One region of the Pectobacterium quasiaquaticum genome, then DNA from elsewhere that is predicted to be linked to it. Evidence: predicted binding sites of a transcription regulator. Region 1 holds the regulator's gene; the other holds the start of a gene.

What was found. The regulator LexA, encoded in region 1, represses DNA repair genes until DNA is damaged. The targets are predictions, from matches to a motif close to TNCTGTATGTACATACAGNA.
Region 2: rmuC (DNA recombination protein RmuC) is a predicted target of LexA. The motif match lies at 2,024-2,043, and genes of this name have one in related genera.

Annotation. Positions count from the first base shown of each region.
Region 1 is NZ_CP065177.1:566,944-575,028, reverse strand. It holds gene IG609_RS02700 (glutathione S-transferase family protein) at 1-614, shown strand, start outside; gene IG609_RS02695 (LysR family transcriptional regulator) at 695-1,591, opposite strand; gene IG609_RS02690 (pirin family protein) at 1,704-2,402, shown strand; gene zur (zinc uptake transcriptional repressor Zur) at 2,542-3,051, shown strand; gene lexA (transcriptional repressor LexA) at 3,186-3,794, opposite strand; gene IG609_RS02675 (diacylglycerol kinase) at 3,905-4,270, opposite strand; gene plsB (glycerol-3-phosphate 1-O-acyltransferase PlsB) at 4,399-6,876, shown strand; gene ubiA (4-hydroxybenzoate octaprenyltransferase) at 7,014-7,877, opposite strand; gene ubiC (chorismate lyase) at 7,912-8,085, opposite strand, start outside.
Region 2 is NZ_CP065177.1:4,186,493-4,194,577, forward strand. It holds gene ubiE (bifunctional demethylmenaquinone methyltransferase/2-methoxy-6-polyprenyl-1,4-benzoquinol methylase UbiE) at 1-232, opposite strand, end outside; gene rmuC (DNA recombination protein RmuC) at 420-1,979, opposite strand; gene argH (argininosuccinate lyase) at 2,200-3,573, opposite strand; gene argB (acetylglutamate kinase) at 3,635-4,408, opposite strand; gene argC (N-acetyl-gamma-glutamyl-phosphate reductase) at 4,446-5,450, opposite strand; gene argE (acetylornithine deacetylase) at 5,653-6,804, shown strand; gene IG609_RS19200 (GntR family transcriptional regulator) at 6,859-7,572, shown strand; gene IG609_RS19205 (ATP-binding cassette domain-containing protein) at 7,576-8,085, opposite strand, start outside.

The DNA.
Region 1 (8,085 bases):
GCGGTCGGGTGACCGTGCCTGTCCTGTGGGATACCGAGCAGCACACCATTGTCAGTAACGAATCCGCCGATATCATCCGCATGCTGAACAGCGCTTTTGATGGCGTAGGGGCAACGGCGGGAGATTATTACCCAGAAGCGCTACGTGCTCAGATTGACGAATTGAACGGCTGGATTTACGACAAAGTCAACAACGGTGTTTACAAAGCCGGTTTTGCGACAAGCCAGTCAGCCTATGATGAATCCGCCACAACCGTTTTTGCTGCGCTCTCCGATCTGGAACGCATTTTGGCAAAACAACGCTATCTGACAGGTGAGCAGTTAACCGAAGCCGACCTGCGGCTGTGGACGACGTTGATCCGTTTCGATCCGGTCTATCACACGCATTTTAAATGCGATAAATATCGCCTGAGCGATTATCCCAACCTGTTCGGTTTTCTGCGTGATATTTATCAAATGCCCGGCATCGCCGATACCGTCGATATGGCGCATATTCGTCACCACTACTACCGTAGCCACGGCACGATTAATCCGCATGGCGTGATTTCGCTGGGTCCAGAGCAAGATCTGAACCAGCCCCACGAGCGTGATAAGACGTTTGTCGATTTATACTAGGTTTTGGCCGATTTTCGCTAAGCAGGAGTGAAATAGTGCGGCAAGGTGTGGAGAACACCTTGCCGCAAAATGCGCGGAATTTAAGGTTGGTTCAATAGTTTCGGAATCTCACGCAGGAACCAAGATTTCGCCTCGCCCATGCTGTCTCGCCGCCACGCCATAATAATCTGGCTTTCCATCTGATGCTCCGGTCCAATCACCAGCAAACGCCCTTCGGCAATATCTTGCGCAATCATCTGATACGGCATGGTCGCGACGCCCAATCCCGCCAACAGCGCACGCCGTTTATCATCCAGCGAACTCACCGTCAGACGTTGTTGTTTATCCAACAACTGCACGGTCAGTACCGGGCGTTCACGCGCGGTATCCGCCATCGCAATCCCACGGTATTTCACTCGGGTTGCATCCGAGAGCGGTTCAGGCTCCTGATGAATCGGATGATCTGGGCTGGCGACATAAACGTTATTCATTGTGTACAGCTTGCGGGTATTCATTTCAGAAGACGCACGAAAATGCATGTCCGGCGCAATCACAATATCGGCGCGCCCTTGCTCAAGACGCTCCCATGCCCCAGCCAGCACTTCCGTCAGAATCGATACCTGCGTATTGGCTTTAAGTGCCAGTTTATCGATTAATGGGAAAATTCGCTGAGTCGGGATCAGCGCCTCCGTCACAATCGTCAGGTGCGTTTCCCAACCGCGTGACAGCGCCTCTGCGTCCGTCGTGAGCTTATCCGCGGCCTCCAACAGGATACGACCACGTTCCAGCAGCATCCGCCCAACATTCGTGAATTTAGTACGATGTCCAGAACGATCGAACAACACTACATCTAACTCTTCTTCCAGTTTCTGCATGGTATAGCTCAGCGCAGAAGGCACCCTACCCAGTTCGTCTGCTGCAGCGGCAAAGCTGCCACGACGATCGATCGCATCCATCACCCTCAACGCTTCCAGCGTCAGTGCTCGTTCTCTCGCCATCTTCGTACTCATTCAGGAATTTTGAATATACCCACCAGATTAACTAGCTAACAATCCAACGTCCACACAATTACTATCAGTTCAATAAATAATTCTCTGGGGGATAAAAATTATGATCACACGAAGAGCAGCAGGTCAATGCGGCCAGGCCGACTATGGCTGGTTGCAGGCGCGCTATACCTTTTCTTTTGGTCACTATTTTGACCCACAGCTGCTGGGCTACGCGTCTCTGCGCGTGCTCAATCAGGAAGTATTGGCTCCAGGGGCATCATTTCAGCCGCGAACCTATCCACGGGTTGATATTCTGAATATTATTCTTCAGGGCGAAGCGGAATACCGCGACAGCAACGGCTGCCACATTCAGGCCAAAGCCGGAGATGTGCTGCTGCTCGCCACGCAGCCGAATGTCAGCTATAGCGAACATAATATCAACGCCAACAAACCGCTGACGCGGCTGCAATTATGGCTGAATGCTTGCCAAACGCGAGAAAACAGCCCGTTGCAGCGCATGGGGCTGAGTTCAGTAAATTATACGCTGCTTGCCTCACCGGAAGGTGAGCACAATAGCCTGCAACTGCGCCAGCAGGTTTGGGTTCATCATGTCGATCTCCAGCAGAATGAGCAAAGCACAATCGCGCTACAGGGAAATCAGGCGTATCTCCAACTGATTCACGGTTCAATGGCGGTAAAAGGCAGCCAGAACAGTGAAACACTGCACTGCGGCGACGGAGCCTTCATTAAGGAAGAAACGGCGTTGACGCTACAGGCAGAGTCGCCTTTGCGGGCGCTGCTCATCGATCTGGTCGTGTAGCGCTTCTGTCCGTTGTTTTTTGCAGAGAGTTGTTTTTACAGGAAGTGGTTTTCGCAGGAAAACGCCGCCAGTTCGGCGTTTTTATTCAGTCGTGGTAAGATATCCGTCTTGTTCCTCAATGCGTCAGGGTGATATGACAATGGATTCAACCCAACAGGACAAACTTCTTGCCCAGGCTGAACAGATTTGTCAGCAGCGCGCTGTGCGTCTCACGCCACAGCGGTTAGAGGTTTTACGCCTTATGGCACAGCAGTCGGGTGCTATCAGCGCTTATGACCTGCTGGATCTGCTGCGCGTTTCCGAACCTCAGGCGAAACCGCCGACTGTCTATCGCGCGCTGGATTTTCTGCTGGAACAAGGCTTCATTCATCGCGTCGAATCAAACAACAGCTACGTGCTGTGTCACCATATCGAAGACCACAGCCATACATCTGCCCTTTTCATCTGCGACCGCTGTGGGCAAGTCACGGAACGTCAAACCGAAGGTGTGGAAGAAACGCTGCGTAGTCTGGCACAGCAGTCGGGATTTACGCTGCGTCATAGCGTAGTGGAAGCGCATGGGTTGTGCGGAAGCTGCCAGGAAGTCGCATTATGCAAACAGACGGACCATTGCGATCACGACCATACCGTTCCGATTAAAAAACGATAGTATCCATTGATGGAATCTCCTTCGTGACAGGACGTTGTATACAAAGAAAACGATAGCCCAAAAGCTATCGTTTTCTTTGAGAAGCACGAACGAATTCAGAAAAAACTCGGGCATCTCCTATTACTGTGGAACGGTTAGCTCCAGTCGCTGTTACGAATCACGCCAACCGCCAAGCCTTCTATCGAAAAGCTTTGCTGACGTAGATCGACAACAATCGGGGCAAACTCTTCATTTTCAGCGAGGAGGTGTACCGTATTGCCCTGCTTTTTCAAGCGCTTCACCGTCACTTCATCGTCAATACGCGCGACGACAATCTGGCCGTTGCGCACATCTTCTGTTTTATGCACAGCCAGTAAATCGCCATCCATAATACCGATATTTTTCATCGACATGCCGCTCACCCGCAGCAAAAAGTCAGCGCTGGGTTTGAACATCGCAGGATCAACCTGATAGCGGCATTCGATATGTTCCTGTGCCAGCAGCGGTTCACCTGCGGCCACGCGACCAACCAGAGGAATACCCGTCTCTTCTTCCATCAATAGACGAATACCACGAGACGCGCCCGAAACAATTTCAATCACACCTTTACGCGCCAGCGCTTTCAGATGTTCTTCAGCCGCATTAGGAGAGCGAAACCCCAGTTGTTGAGCAATTTCCGCACGCGTTGGCGGCATTCCGGTTTGCGCAATATGATCGCGGATCAGGTCATAAACCTGCTGCTGCCTTGCTGTTAATACTTTCATTCCGCCCCCTGGTTGTTTATACAGTTTTGCTGTGAGTATATACAGGTAAGCCACAATTGGAAATGAAGATATCGGCAAAGCCCCTGACTTTTACTCATTTATGCGTGCCGTCAGGCAAAATGTTGCCAGAGGATGCAGCCCCACACGACAGCAGCTAACAAGATGGCAACAAAGACAGCCGCCGAGCCAATATCTTTCGCCCGACCGGATAATTCGTGGTGCTCGAGACCAATGCGATCGACCACGGCTTCAATGGCGCTATTGGCCAGCTCAAACAGCATAATCAGTACCACAGACCCGATCAGTAGCAATTTCTCGACCAGCGTAATCGGTAGTAAACACGCGATAATGACGCCGACAAGGGTCAGTATCGTTTCCTGACGAAATGCCGCCTCATGCTGCCACGCCTGCTTCAGCCCCTTAAAGGAATAACCGGTCGCCTTAATAATCCGGGTCATCCCCGTTGCTTTATTCATTTATCCTCCATTTTTAGACTCTAAATAATTCGCATTTTAACGCGCTTACGTTGTCTCATCACCACAGATCTCCGGCGCAGTTTCTGGTATCCTTGCGGCGCATTGCTAACAAGAGGCTCCATGTTGTTATGTCAGGTTGGCGTAAAATTTACTATAAATTATTGAATCTCCCACTGAAACTGCTGGTGAAGAGCAAAGTTGTTCCCGCAGATCCGGTGGTCGAGCTGGGGTTAGATCCCTCACGTCCTATACTCTATGTTCTGCCTTATAACTCTCAGGCGGATCTCTTGACGCTACGAGCGAAATGCCTGGCATTGGGGCTACCCGATCCCTCGCAGCCGTTCGAATTCGATGGCGTCGAACTGCCTAGCCACGTCTTTATCAATGACGGGCCGCGCGTCTTCCGCTATTACGTTCCCAAACAGAAATCCGTCAAGCTGTTCCACGACTATCTGGATTTGCATCGTGCCAATCCAGATTTAGACGTACAGATGGTGCCGGTTTCTGTGATGTTTGGACGTTCTCCGGGTCGGGAAGGTCACGCTCAGGCCGCACCACACCTGCGCTTGCTCAACGGTATCGAGAAATTCTTCGCCGTCCTGTGGCTAGGCCGCGACAGCTTTGTCCGCTTCTCCAGCCCGGTATCACTACGCTATATGGCGACCGAGCATGGTACTGACAAAACCATAGCCCACAAACTGGCGCGTGTCGCACGTATGCACTTCTCCCGCCAACGCTTGGCGGCAGTTGGGCCGCGCTTGCCAGTGCGTCAGGAACTGTTTAACAAGTTGCTGGATTCCAAAGCGATCAAGAAAGCCGTAGACGATGAGGCGCGCAGTAAGAAGATTTCTACTGAAAAAGCGCAGCAGAATGCAATTGCGTTGATGGAAGAAATCGCTGCTGACTTCTCCTATGAGGCCGTGCGTCTGTCGGATCGCGTATTAAGCTGGACGTGGAACCGTCTTTATCAAGGGATTAACGTCCATAACGCCGAACGCGTTCGCCAACTGGCGCAGGATGGTCACGGCATTGTCTATGTGCCCTGCCACCGCAGCCACATGGATTATCTGCTGCTGTCCTACGTCCTGTACCATCAAGGCTTAGTGCCGCCGCACATCGCCGCTGGCATCAACCTTAATTTCTGGCCAGCGGGGCCGATCTTCCGCCGTCTTGGCGCGTTCTTTATTCGCCGTACCTTCAAAGGCAACAAGCTGTATTCCACGATTTTCCGTGAATATCTGGGTGAGCTGTTTGCCCGAGGTTATTCGGTTGAATACTTCATGGAAGGCGGACGTTCACGCACGGGCCGTCTGTTAGAGCCGAAAACCGGTACGCTGGCCATGACCATTCAGGCCATGCTCAGAGGCGGCACGCGCCCCATCACGCTGGTACCGATTTATGTCGGCTACGAGCATGTAATGGAAGTCGGCACCTATGCGAAAGAGCTGCGCGGGGCGGTGAAGGAAAAAGAAGGCTTTATGCAGATGGTGCGAGGTTTGCGCAAACTGCGTAATTTGGGTCAGGGTTATGTGAACTTCGGCGAACCCCTCCCGCTGACAACCTATCTGAATCAGCATGTTCCGCAATGGCGTGACGCGATCGATCCCATCGAAGCACAGCGTCCGAGTTGGCTAACGCCGACGGTGCAGGATATCTCTATGGATATCATGGTGCGCATCAACAATTCTGCGGCAGCAAACGCGATGAACCTGTGCTCTACGGCCTTATTAGCCTCGCGCCAGCGTTCACTCACGCGCGAACAAATGCACGAGCAGTTGGATTGCTATCTGCAACTGCTACGTCAGGTGCCTTACCACAAAGATATTACGGTGCCCAAAAAGACAGCGGATGAACTGCTGGAACACGCGTTGGGCATGAACAAATTTGAAGTAGAGAAGGATAGCATTGGCGATATCATCATTCTGCCGCGCGAGCAGGCGGTACTGATGACGTACTATCGCAATAACATCCAGCATCTTTTGGTCTTGCCGTCACTGATCGCCAGCATCGTCATCCATCATCGCCGGATTACGCTTGCCGATGTCGTGCGACAGATCACGCTGGTCTATCCGCTGCTGCAAGCCGAGCTGTTCCTGCACTATTCCAAAGAACAATTGCCAAGCGTGCTGGAAACGTTGGCTAACGAACTGATTCGACAAGAGCTGCTGTGTAGCCGTGACGGTCAATTAGCTATCAATCCGCCACGCATCCGTACGCTGCAACTGCTGTCAGCAGGCGTGCGTGAAACGCTGCAACGTTATGCGATTACGCTGTCCTTACTGTGCGCGAATCCAGAAATTAACCGTGGAACGCTGGAGAAAGAAAGCCGGAACATGGCACAGCGTCTGTCCGTTTTGCACGGCATCAACGCGCCGGAATTCTTTGATAAAGCAGTGTTCTCAACGCTGGTCGCGACCTTACGTACGGAAGGGTATATCACCGACAGTAAGGAAACAGCGCAAGGCGATATCCTGGAAATTTACAGCATCCTCGGTGATCTGATCACCCCAGAAGTTCGGTTGACTATCGAAAGCGCCAGCTCATCTGCTGAAATGGAAGCCAATAGTCAGGCAGTAGAAAAAGTGGAAGAGACAAAGCAGGCGTAGCCAGACAGTAACGGGAAAATGGCGGATAACACGCCGCCATAAAGCCGTAAATGCGTTTGGCATAACAAACATCTCTGAGCATTCCACCATAAAAAAAGCAGCGAGAAATCGCTGCTTTTTGTCTTTGACGGTTTGCGCTACAGACCAAACAGCACGCCAATAAATATTGCCATACCTGCGTATTTATTATTGTGAAAGGCTTTGAAACAGGCATCACGCTCGCGCCCAGCGGTCAGGATTTGCTGATAAACAAACATCCCCGCAGCCACCAGCAGCGAAATAGTGTATGGCGTTCCTAATCCGGTGGTGATGCCCAAAGCCAGTAGCAACGCCAGCATACTAAACTGCAGCAACCCGATGATGATATTGTCAAAACGACCAAATAGGATCGCGGTGGATTTCACGCCGATCTTCAGATCGTCATCACGATCCACCATCGCATATTGGGTATCGTAGGCGACAGTCCAGCAAATATACGCTAAAAACATCATCCAGCAGCTCGCCGGCAGGCTTTCACTCACCGCGGCATACGCCATCGGGATCGACCAGCCAAACGCCGCACCCAGCACAAACTGAGGAAGATGGCTGACCCGTTTCATAAACGGGTAAACCCACGCCAGAATCAGCCCCGCAACGGACAGCCAGATCGTCATCTTATTCAGCGTCAGCACCAAGCCAAACGCCAGCAAGACCAGTACGACAAACAGCACTTTGGCCGCTCGCTCACTCACCTCACCGCTGGGCAAGGGGCGAGAAGCGGTGCGTTTTACATGGCCGTCAAAATGGCGATCGGCATAATCATTGATGACGCAGCCCGCCGCACGCATCAAGAAAACGCCAGCGACAAAAACAAGCAGCGTCCACGGTGCAGGCGCTCCCCCACCCGCCAGCCACAGCGCCCATAGCGTTGGCCACAGGAGCAACAGAGAACCTATCGGTTTATCAATCCGCATCAAGCGGCAATAAGCCAGCCATTTCCCTGCTGTAACACTTCTTTCCAAGGATTTATCTCCCCAAATTACCTGCCAACCTTCATCACCGGCTGAAATAAATCGGTGATTCCGGTAAGAAAAGCTCAGTCAACAGTAACGGATAACCCGAGACACAGAGGCGGGAACGCCGCGCCCATAAGCCTTCACTGCATCCGGTATGGATATAGTCACGCGTCAGCGCCTTTTGCCCAAACAGGTAGCGGCCTAGCGGCTGATT
Region 2 (8,085 bases), 850 kb from region 1:
TTAAATCCCCCGTGCCTCCGGCAAGATCCAGAACACGCTGGTTACGTCTTACTCCACTACATTCGATAGTGAAACGCTTCCAGATTCGGTGGATACCAAAGGACATCAGGTCATTCATCAAGTCATACTTTGCTGCTACAGAATGAAAAACTTCAGCCACCATGACTTCTTTTTCATCCCTGGCGACAGTCCGAAAACCAAAGTCGGCCGTATTCTCCTGCTCACTTGCCATCTTATCCGCCTACTATTTCAGTCAAATTTCGGGTCTACCCATTTATGGTGAGAGTGTACCAGACCCGTATAAAAACCCCACTGCACTAATTTCACATAGCATGGTGCCAAGCCCGCGAAATCCATACCTATTTATATCCGTCATACTTCAAGCTGCTTGTGCGTTGGCTTCACGCAACTCGAATTATTTAGGATAGGTTACGGGTCGCTAAGGGGGATTCCCCTTCTTCACCCTCCGTTTTCACGGTTGGTGAAACAGCATCGGGTGCTACGGAATCCGGTAATTCATCGCGTTCAGCGTGCTCATGGGCCGTTGCTTTTTCTGCTAATGACGGGCTGATTGTGCGTTTGATTTCTACACCCAGCGCACGGAACCCCTCAGCCTGGCCAATAAGGTTACCACGCCCAGAGGAAAGTTTATTCATCGCCTGACGATAAGCGCCCTGCGCTTTATCCAAACCTTGCCCCAGCGCTTCCATATCATCGACAAACAACCGCAGTTTATCGTACAGCCGCGACGCTTTTTCAGCGATCTGCTGTGCATTGCGGCTCTGTTGTTCATAGCGCCATAAATTGGTGATAGTGCGTAATGCCACCAGCAGCGTGGTCGGGCTGACCAGCATAATATTGTGCTTTAGCGCCTCGTTGATCAATTCGGGCTGGCGATCGATAGCAACCAGAAAAGCGGGCTCGACTGGGATAAACATCAGCACGTAATCTAGCGAACGCAGCCCCGGAAGCTGCTGGTAATCTTTACTGCTCAACTGCCGAATATGGCTGCGAACCGAGAGCAAATGTTCGTTCAGCGCCGCATTACGTTCGATGTCATCGTCGCTATTGAAATAACGCTCATAGGCCACCAGCGACATTTTGGCATCGATCACGACATCTTTGCCCTGCGGTAAGCGCACGATGACATCCGGTTGCAGGCGGCTATTTGCCCCCGTTTGCACGCTGACCTGCGTTTGATACTCATACCCCTCACGCAGGCCGGAGGCTTCCAGCACGCGGCTTAGCACCACTTCGCCCCAGTTCCCCTGCGTTTTATTATCGCCCTTCAGCGCTTTCGTCAGGTTGATGGCTTCGTGTGCCATCTGTGCGTTCAGTTGTTGCAGGTTGCGGATTTCGTGCGCCAACGTGTGACGCTCACGCGCTTCCGCCCCAAAGCTGTCCTGAACCTGACGACGGAAACCATCAAGCTGCTCACGCAGCGGCATCAGCAGCTTATCCAGACTCTGTTTATTTTGTTCATCCACTTTGCGGCCGCTGTGTTCAAAAATCCGGTTCGCCAGATTTTCAAACTGCGTCGTCAACCGCTGTTCGCTATTTACCAGCAACCGCTGCTTTTCTTCCGCCGCCATACGGGTTTCTTCCAGCCGAATGGTGACTTCCCGCAGCTCCGCTTCCTGTGCGCTATTGATTTCACGCAGCGTCCGCAGTTCCTGATTGAGCTGCACGCACTCCGCGCGGAGTTCACTGAGCTGTTGCAGCTTTTCATGGCTGGCAGAGAGTTGAGCGTGGACCGTGCGCAGCTCCAGCTCGTTTTGCCGTAGCCGCTGTTCGTCCAGTTGCTTTGCCTGCTGCTGTTCGCTGAGCGACTGCTGAGTCTGCTGCAATGTCTGCGCCAGCAACCGCTGTTCGGTGTCATGCCGCGACAACTTCTGCTGATAAATCAGGCTGGCAATTAACCACCCGACCAACAGACCCACTGCACTGCCGCCCAGACCATAAAATATGCTGATATCCACTTTGCCTCCGCAGGCCTTTCACGCTGTCGGTCAAGGTAAAATGATACTGTATGGATGTCCAGAAACAAATCTGGTGGGAGAAGACGCTGAGCAGAAAAATGCGAGCCGCATTCCATATGAAAATGGATAGATGATAATTTGCAGAATAATCAGATCGGTAACGGTGGAATTCCCCCAACGCGAAACACCACGCTGGGGGAACAGAACAGAGGTGGGCGAGTTAAGCTAAGCGCTGCTTCGCATCACTAATCGCTTTAGCGACCTGCTGCGGTGACACGCCACCTTGTGCAGCACGCTTATCTAGGCAGGATTGTAACGCCAGAATCGGGTACACATCCTCGCCAATCACAGCGCTGAATTTTTGCAGATCGGCCAGCGGCAACGCTTCCAATGCTTTGCCCTGACGAATGGCTTCAACCACCGCTTCACCCACGATATGGTGCGCTTCACGGAATGGAACGCCTTTCGCGACCAGGTAATCCGCCAGCTCTGTCGAGTTCGCGTAGCCTTGCTCGGCTGCTTCTTTACAACGTGGACGCTTCACCTGAATGCCTTCCAGCACCAGACCCGCCATCATCAGGCAGTCGTGCCAGGTATCCAGCGCGTCAAACAGCCCTTCTTTGTCTTCCTGCATGTCTTTGTTATACGCCAGCGGCAGGCCTTTAAGCGTCATCATCATGCCGGTTAACGCGCCCTGTACGCGACCACATTTACCGCGAATCAGCTCCAGTGCATCCGGGTTTTTCTTCTGCGGCATCAGGGAAGAACCGGATGTCACACGGTCAGACAGCTCAACGAACGCCGCTTCACCGCTGTTGAAGAAGATCAGATCTTCGGCAAAACGAGACAGGTGGATCATGCCGATCGACGCATCAGACAGCAGTTCCAGTACATGATCGCGATCGGAAACCGTATCCAGACTGTTACGCGTGGCCGAGGCAAATCCCAGCCAGCCCGCCAGTTGCTCACGGTCGATCGGATAAGCCGTTCCCGCCAGCGCGCCACAGCCCAGCGGGCTGACATCCAGACGCTTCAGCGTATCTTCCAGACGGCTTTCATCACGCGCCAGCATTTCGTGGTAGGCAAGACACCAGTGTGCAAACGTCACCGGCTGTGCGCGCTGCAAGTGGGTGTAACCCGGCATCACCGCATCCTGATTGGCTTCAGCCGTCGTGACCAGCGCCTGACGCAGCTGGCGTACCGACAGCAGCAGCTCTGCAATCTGCGCTTTGCACCACAATTTCAGGTCGGTCGCGACCTGATCGTTACGGCTACGACCGGTATGCAGTTTTTTACCTAAATCGCCGACTTTCTCAATCAGGCGCTGTTCAACCCAGCTGTGAATGTCTTCTGCATCGCTTTGCAGGATCATCTCAGGGTCAGCCTGTACCTCAACCAGCAACGCATTCAGCGCCTGTTCCAGTTGCTGCTGCTCCTGCTCGCTGAGCACATTGACCGTCACCAGCGCTTTCGACCAGCCGATCGAGCCAACGATGTCCTGTTCCGCCAGACGGTAATCAAACCGCAGTGAGTCATTAAATTGTTTAAAACGCTGATCTGCTGCCTGACTAAACCGACCGCCCCACAAAGCCATAACGATTACTCCCAGAATTTAATTCATGTTGGTATCGCATCATGCCATACCCAGAAACGACTTACGCCAGAATACGTGTACCAATCGCCACGCCGTTGAACAGCGCAGGTAGCTGCTCGGCATGACGCCAACTAGCGATATCAACCGGACGCCCCAGCGCACGCGCGGCATCCAGCGCGGCGTTGACCTTAACAATCATGCCGTCGGTAATAATGCCCTGAGCAATCAGTTGCTCGGCTTTCTCCGCCGTCATTTCAGCAATACGCTGGCCTTTACCGTCCAGAATGCCACTCACGTCAGACAGCAGGATTAAATCCGCGCCCAGCGTTTGCGCCAGCGCCGTCGCCGCCTGATCGGCGTTGACGTTCATCAGGTCGCCCTGCGCCGTAATACCAATGGAGCTGACGACAGGCAGGTAGCCCGCAGACAGCAGCGTATTCAGCAGCGCAGGCGATCCCGCTTCCGCTTTGCCCACAAAGCCCAAAGACTCATCGAGCTGCGTGACCGTCGTGCTGCCGCCATCGCCCAGACACAGACCAACTGCGTTGATATCATGCTTCTTCGCCCATGACAGCAGCGTCTTGTTGGCGGATCCCGCCAGCGCACCGGTGATGATGTCGATCTGATCGGCTGGCGTGACGCGCAGGCCGTTTTTCTTCACGACTGGCAGCGCCAGCTTCTTCATCAGCTCGTCCACCAGACAGCCGCCGCCGTGCACAATCACCAGCGGACGCTGATGCTCCTGACGGTAAGCCACCAGTGCGGTGAACAGACGCTCCAGCGCTTCTTCGCTATCCAGTAAAACGCCACCTAATTTGATAATTAACGGATTCATTATGCTTCGCGCCTCGAAATGTCGGGACCAGTAGTCATTAAATTAACGATTGGGTTTCAGGGAAACCAAAACGAATGTTCATGCATTGTACAGCCTGTGCCGCCGCGCCTTTCAGCAGATTATCTTCGGTTGCCACCACGATGAGGTGTTCACCGTCAACGGAGAAACCGATATCGCAGAACGGCAGGCCGACAACGGATTTCAGCGCCGGCACGCCCTTGTCATACAGGCGAACCAGCGGCTTATCGTGATAGGCGTTGTGATAGGCTTCGGCAACATCCTGCTGGGTGACGCCCGGTTGCAGGCGGCAGGTGATGGTTTCCAGAATACCGCGAGCGAAGTTGCCCAAATGCGGCGTGAAGATCACTGGCGTGCCGAGGTGCGTTGAAATTTCAGGTTCATGACGATGGTTGAAAATACCGTACGGTTGCAGGCTGACTTCGCAGAAGCTGTTGGTCATCGACGCTTTACGCCCTGCCCCACTCACGCCGCTCACGGCATTAATCACCGGCCACTGGGCTCGGTTCAGCAATTGCGCGTCCAGCAGCGGTTTCAGCGCCAGTTGCGCAGCCGTTGGATAACAGCCCGGCACGGCAATCAGCTGTGCCTGCTTCACGCTTTCAGCACGCCATTCGGCCAGCCCGTAAACCGCTTTTGCCAGCCAATCGGGGTGCTGATGCTCAAAACCATAGTAACGACGATAAAATTCGGCATCCTGTACGCGGAACGCGCCGGACAAATCAAAAACGGTGCAGCCTGCCGCCAGAAAAACAGGGGCCAGATCGTGGCTGACTTTGTGGTCGGTCGCCAGAAAAACGACATCCACGCCTTTCGCTGCTTCTTCCGCATCGGTCAGCGGTTTTACCGGTACATCAATGATGCCTTTGAGCTGCGGATGTAAATCAGAAATCAATTTTCCTGCATCGACACTTTGCGCAGAAACCATCAAAGCGGTTATGTTCATCTGTGGGTGACGGTTCAGGTAGAGCGCAAGCTCAGCGCCGGTATAACCACTTGCACCAACAATCAACGTATTCAGCATGGGATCCGTATACCTTCTTACTTATCTATGGAACAGGTAACCGGGCTCACCAGCGTCGATACGCTGTTCACCCGCGAAACTCAGTGAAAGTGACGAATCGCCATCGCCGTACCTTTGGGTTTCCTTTCGCCGAGCATTATTGTATTTTTATTCAAAATAAATGCATGAATATTGATACTATCCTAACCAGAGGCTGTCAACAGTGAAGATGAATTTACCCCCTTTTATTGAGCTATATCGGGCATTGATAGCCACACCGTCCATCAGTGCCACCGACAGCGCGCTCGATCAAAGTAATCATACCTTAATCAACCTGCTGGCAGGCTGGTTCGGCGATCTCGGCTTCCATGTGGAAGTCCAACCGGTTCCCGGCACCCTCAATAAATTTAATATGCTGGCGCGGATTGGTGAAGGAAAAGGTGGCTTATTGTTGGCAGGCCACACCGATACCGTCCCGTTCGACGACGGTCGTTGGACGCGCGACCCGTTCACGCTGACCGAACATGACAACAAGCTGTACGGCTTGGGTACAGCGGATATGAAAGGCTTCTTTGCCTTTATTCTGGATGCGTTGCGCGATATCGATCCGACCAAGCTGACAAAACCGCTCTATGTGCTGGCAACGGCAGATGAAGAGACGACGATGGCCGGTGCCAAGTATTTCTCTGAATCCACGCAGATTCGCCCGGACTGCGCCATCATCGGCGAACCGACGTCGCTGCAACCGGTGCGCGCCCACAAGGGCCATATGTCTAACGCGATCCGCATTCAGGGGCAGTCCGGTCACTCCAGCGATCCTTCACGCGGCGTGAATGCAATCGAACTAATGCATGAAGCGATTTCCCACCTGCTGGTATTGCGTAACACGCTACAGGAGCGCTATCACAACCCGATTTTCCACATTCCTCACCCGACCATGAACCTCGGCCACATTCACGGCGGCGATGCCGCTAACCGCATCTGTGGCTGCTGTGAACTGCATATGGATATCCGTCCGCTACCGGGCATTACGCTCAACGATCTGGACGGACTGCTGTCAGAAGCGCTTGAGCCTGTCAGCCAGCGCTGGCCGGGCAGGTTAACCATCAGTGAACTGCATCCGCCGATTCCTGGCTATGAATGCCCACCAGACCACCGTCTGGTGTCCGTCGTAGAGAAGCTGCTGGGGACGAAAACGGAAATCGTGAACTACTGCACCGAAGCGCCGTTTATTCAGACGCTGTGCCCGACGCTGGTTCTGGGGCCAGGATCAATCGAGCAGGCGCACCAGCCGGATGAATATATTGATACCAAGTTTATTAAACCAACGCGGGATCTGATCTCGCAGGTGATTCATCACTTCTGCCACCACTGATCCAACGAAAGCGGCCTTGTCAGCCATGCTGACAGGGCTACTTTGAGACAGCTCATGAAAAAGAAAGACTTCATCGCGCAGGATTTACTGAGCAAAATCTATCAGCACACCGATCCGCTGCCGGAAAAGCTGCCGCCGGAACGCCAACTGGCGGAAGAATACGGCGTGTCACGCTTTACCCTCCGTCAGGCGCTGGAAAAGCTCGCCAGCATCGGCGCGATCCATATGGTACAAGGCTCGGGTAACTTCATTAATCAGGGCGTACGCAGCAATCCGCTGGTATATAACTCGATTACCGAAAAGAAATTTAATCAGATTTCATTCCGTCTGCTTAGCCTGCATAAGCGGCTGCCGACGCGGGAAGAGCAGCAGGTTTTTGCTATCAGCGAAAATACGTTCATCTGGGAATTCAGCCGGTTACGCTACGTCGATAACCGTAAGGTGCAGATCGAGATATCGAAGATGCCCGCCGCGGATTTCCCAGACATGAGCCAGAAGATTATTGAAAGCTCAATTCAGCAGTATGTGCTCAGCAAGGGCTATGCGATTTCACACTACCTGACGCATTATCAGGCGGTTAACGTCACCAAAGCACAGGCTGAGCTGCTGGGCTGCAAGAAAGGCACGGCGGCGATGCATATTCTTAATCGCGGTATTTTACAGGGCGGTCGCGTGTACGAAGCGAGCGATATCATCGACATCAACTACGCCTGCACCTACGTCATCCCCTTTAACCGCGATAACCTGAATTTCCGCCAGTCGCCGTAACGCTTAAATTTTTTCCTGAGCTAGGATTTGTCCACCTTGTTCACCGGAACCTGGGCCAATAGAGACCTTAAAGTCAGCATAATCTTCCGCCTCAGGGCGATGTTCAATAACGACGATTGCACCAAATAAAGAAGACTTTTGGTAGATAAACCCCAAGACTTTCGACGCAGTCTCGGGATCAAGGCCTGCCGCAGGCTCATCGATAAAGAGTAACTTATTACTTTTCCTTTTTTTCGATAACATCTCACACAACTTTATTCTACGCATTTCACCACCGGAGAGTGACTGCGTTTTTCTATTTAGTTTTAAATGAGATAATCCTAAGGTGTCAAGCGTCACAAGTATGTGATCAATTTTTGGATCGTTAAAATAGTTAAGAAGATCTTTCAACTCAGTATTATAGATATCAATGATATTCATACCATTAACAACCGTATTTACCTCATCCGAGTTCGAGTCAAAAAGCATTCCATTACATTCATGGCAGGTAATATAAATATCTTTTTCAAATCC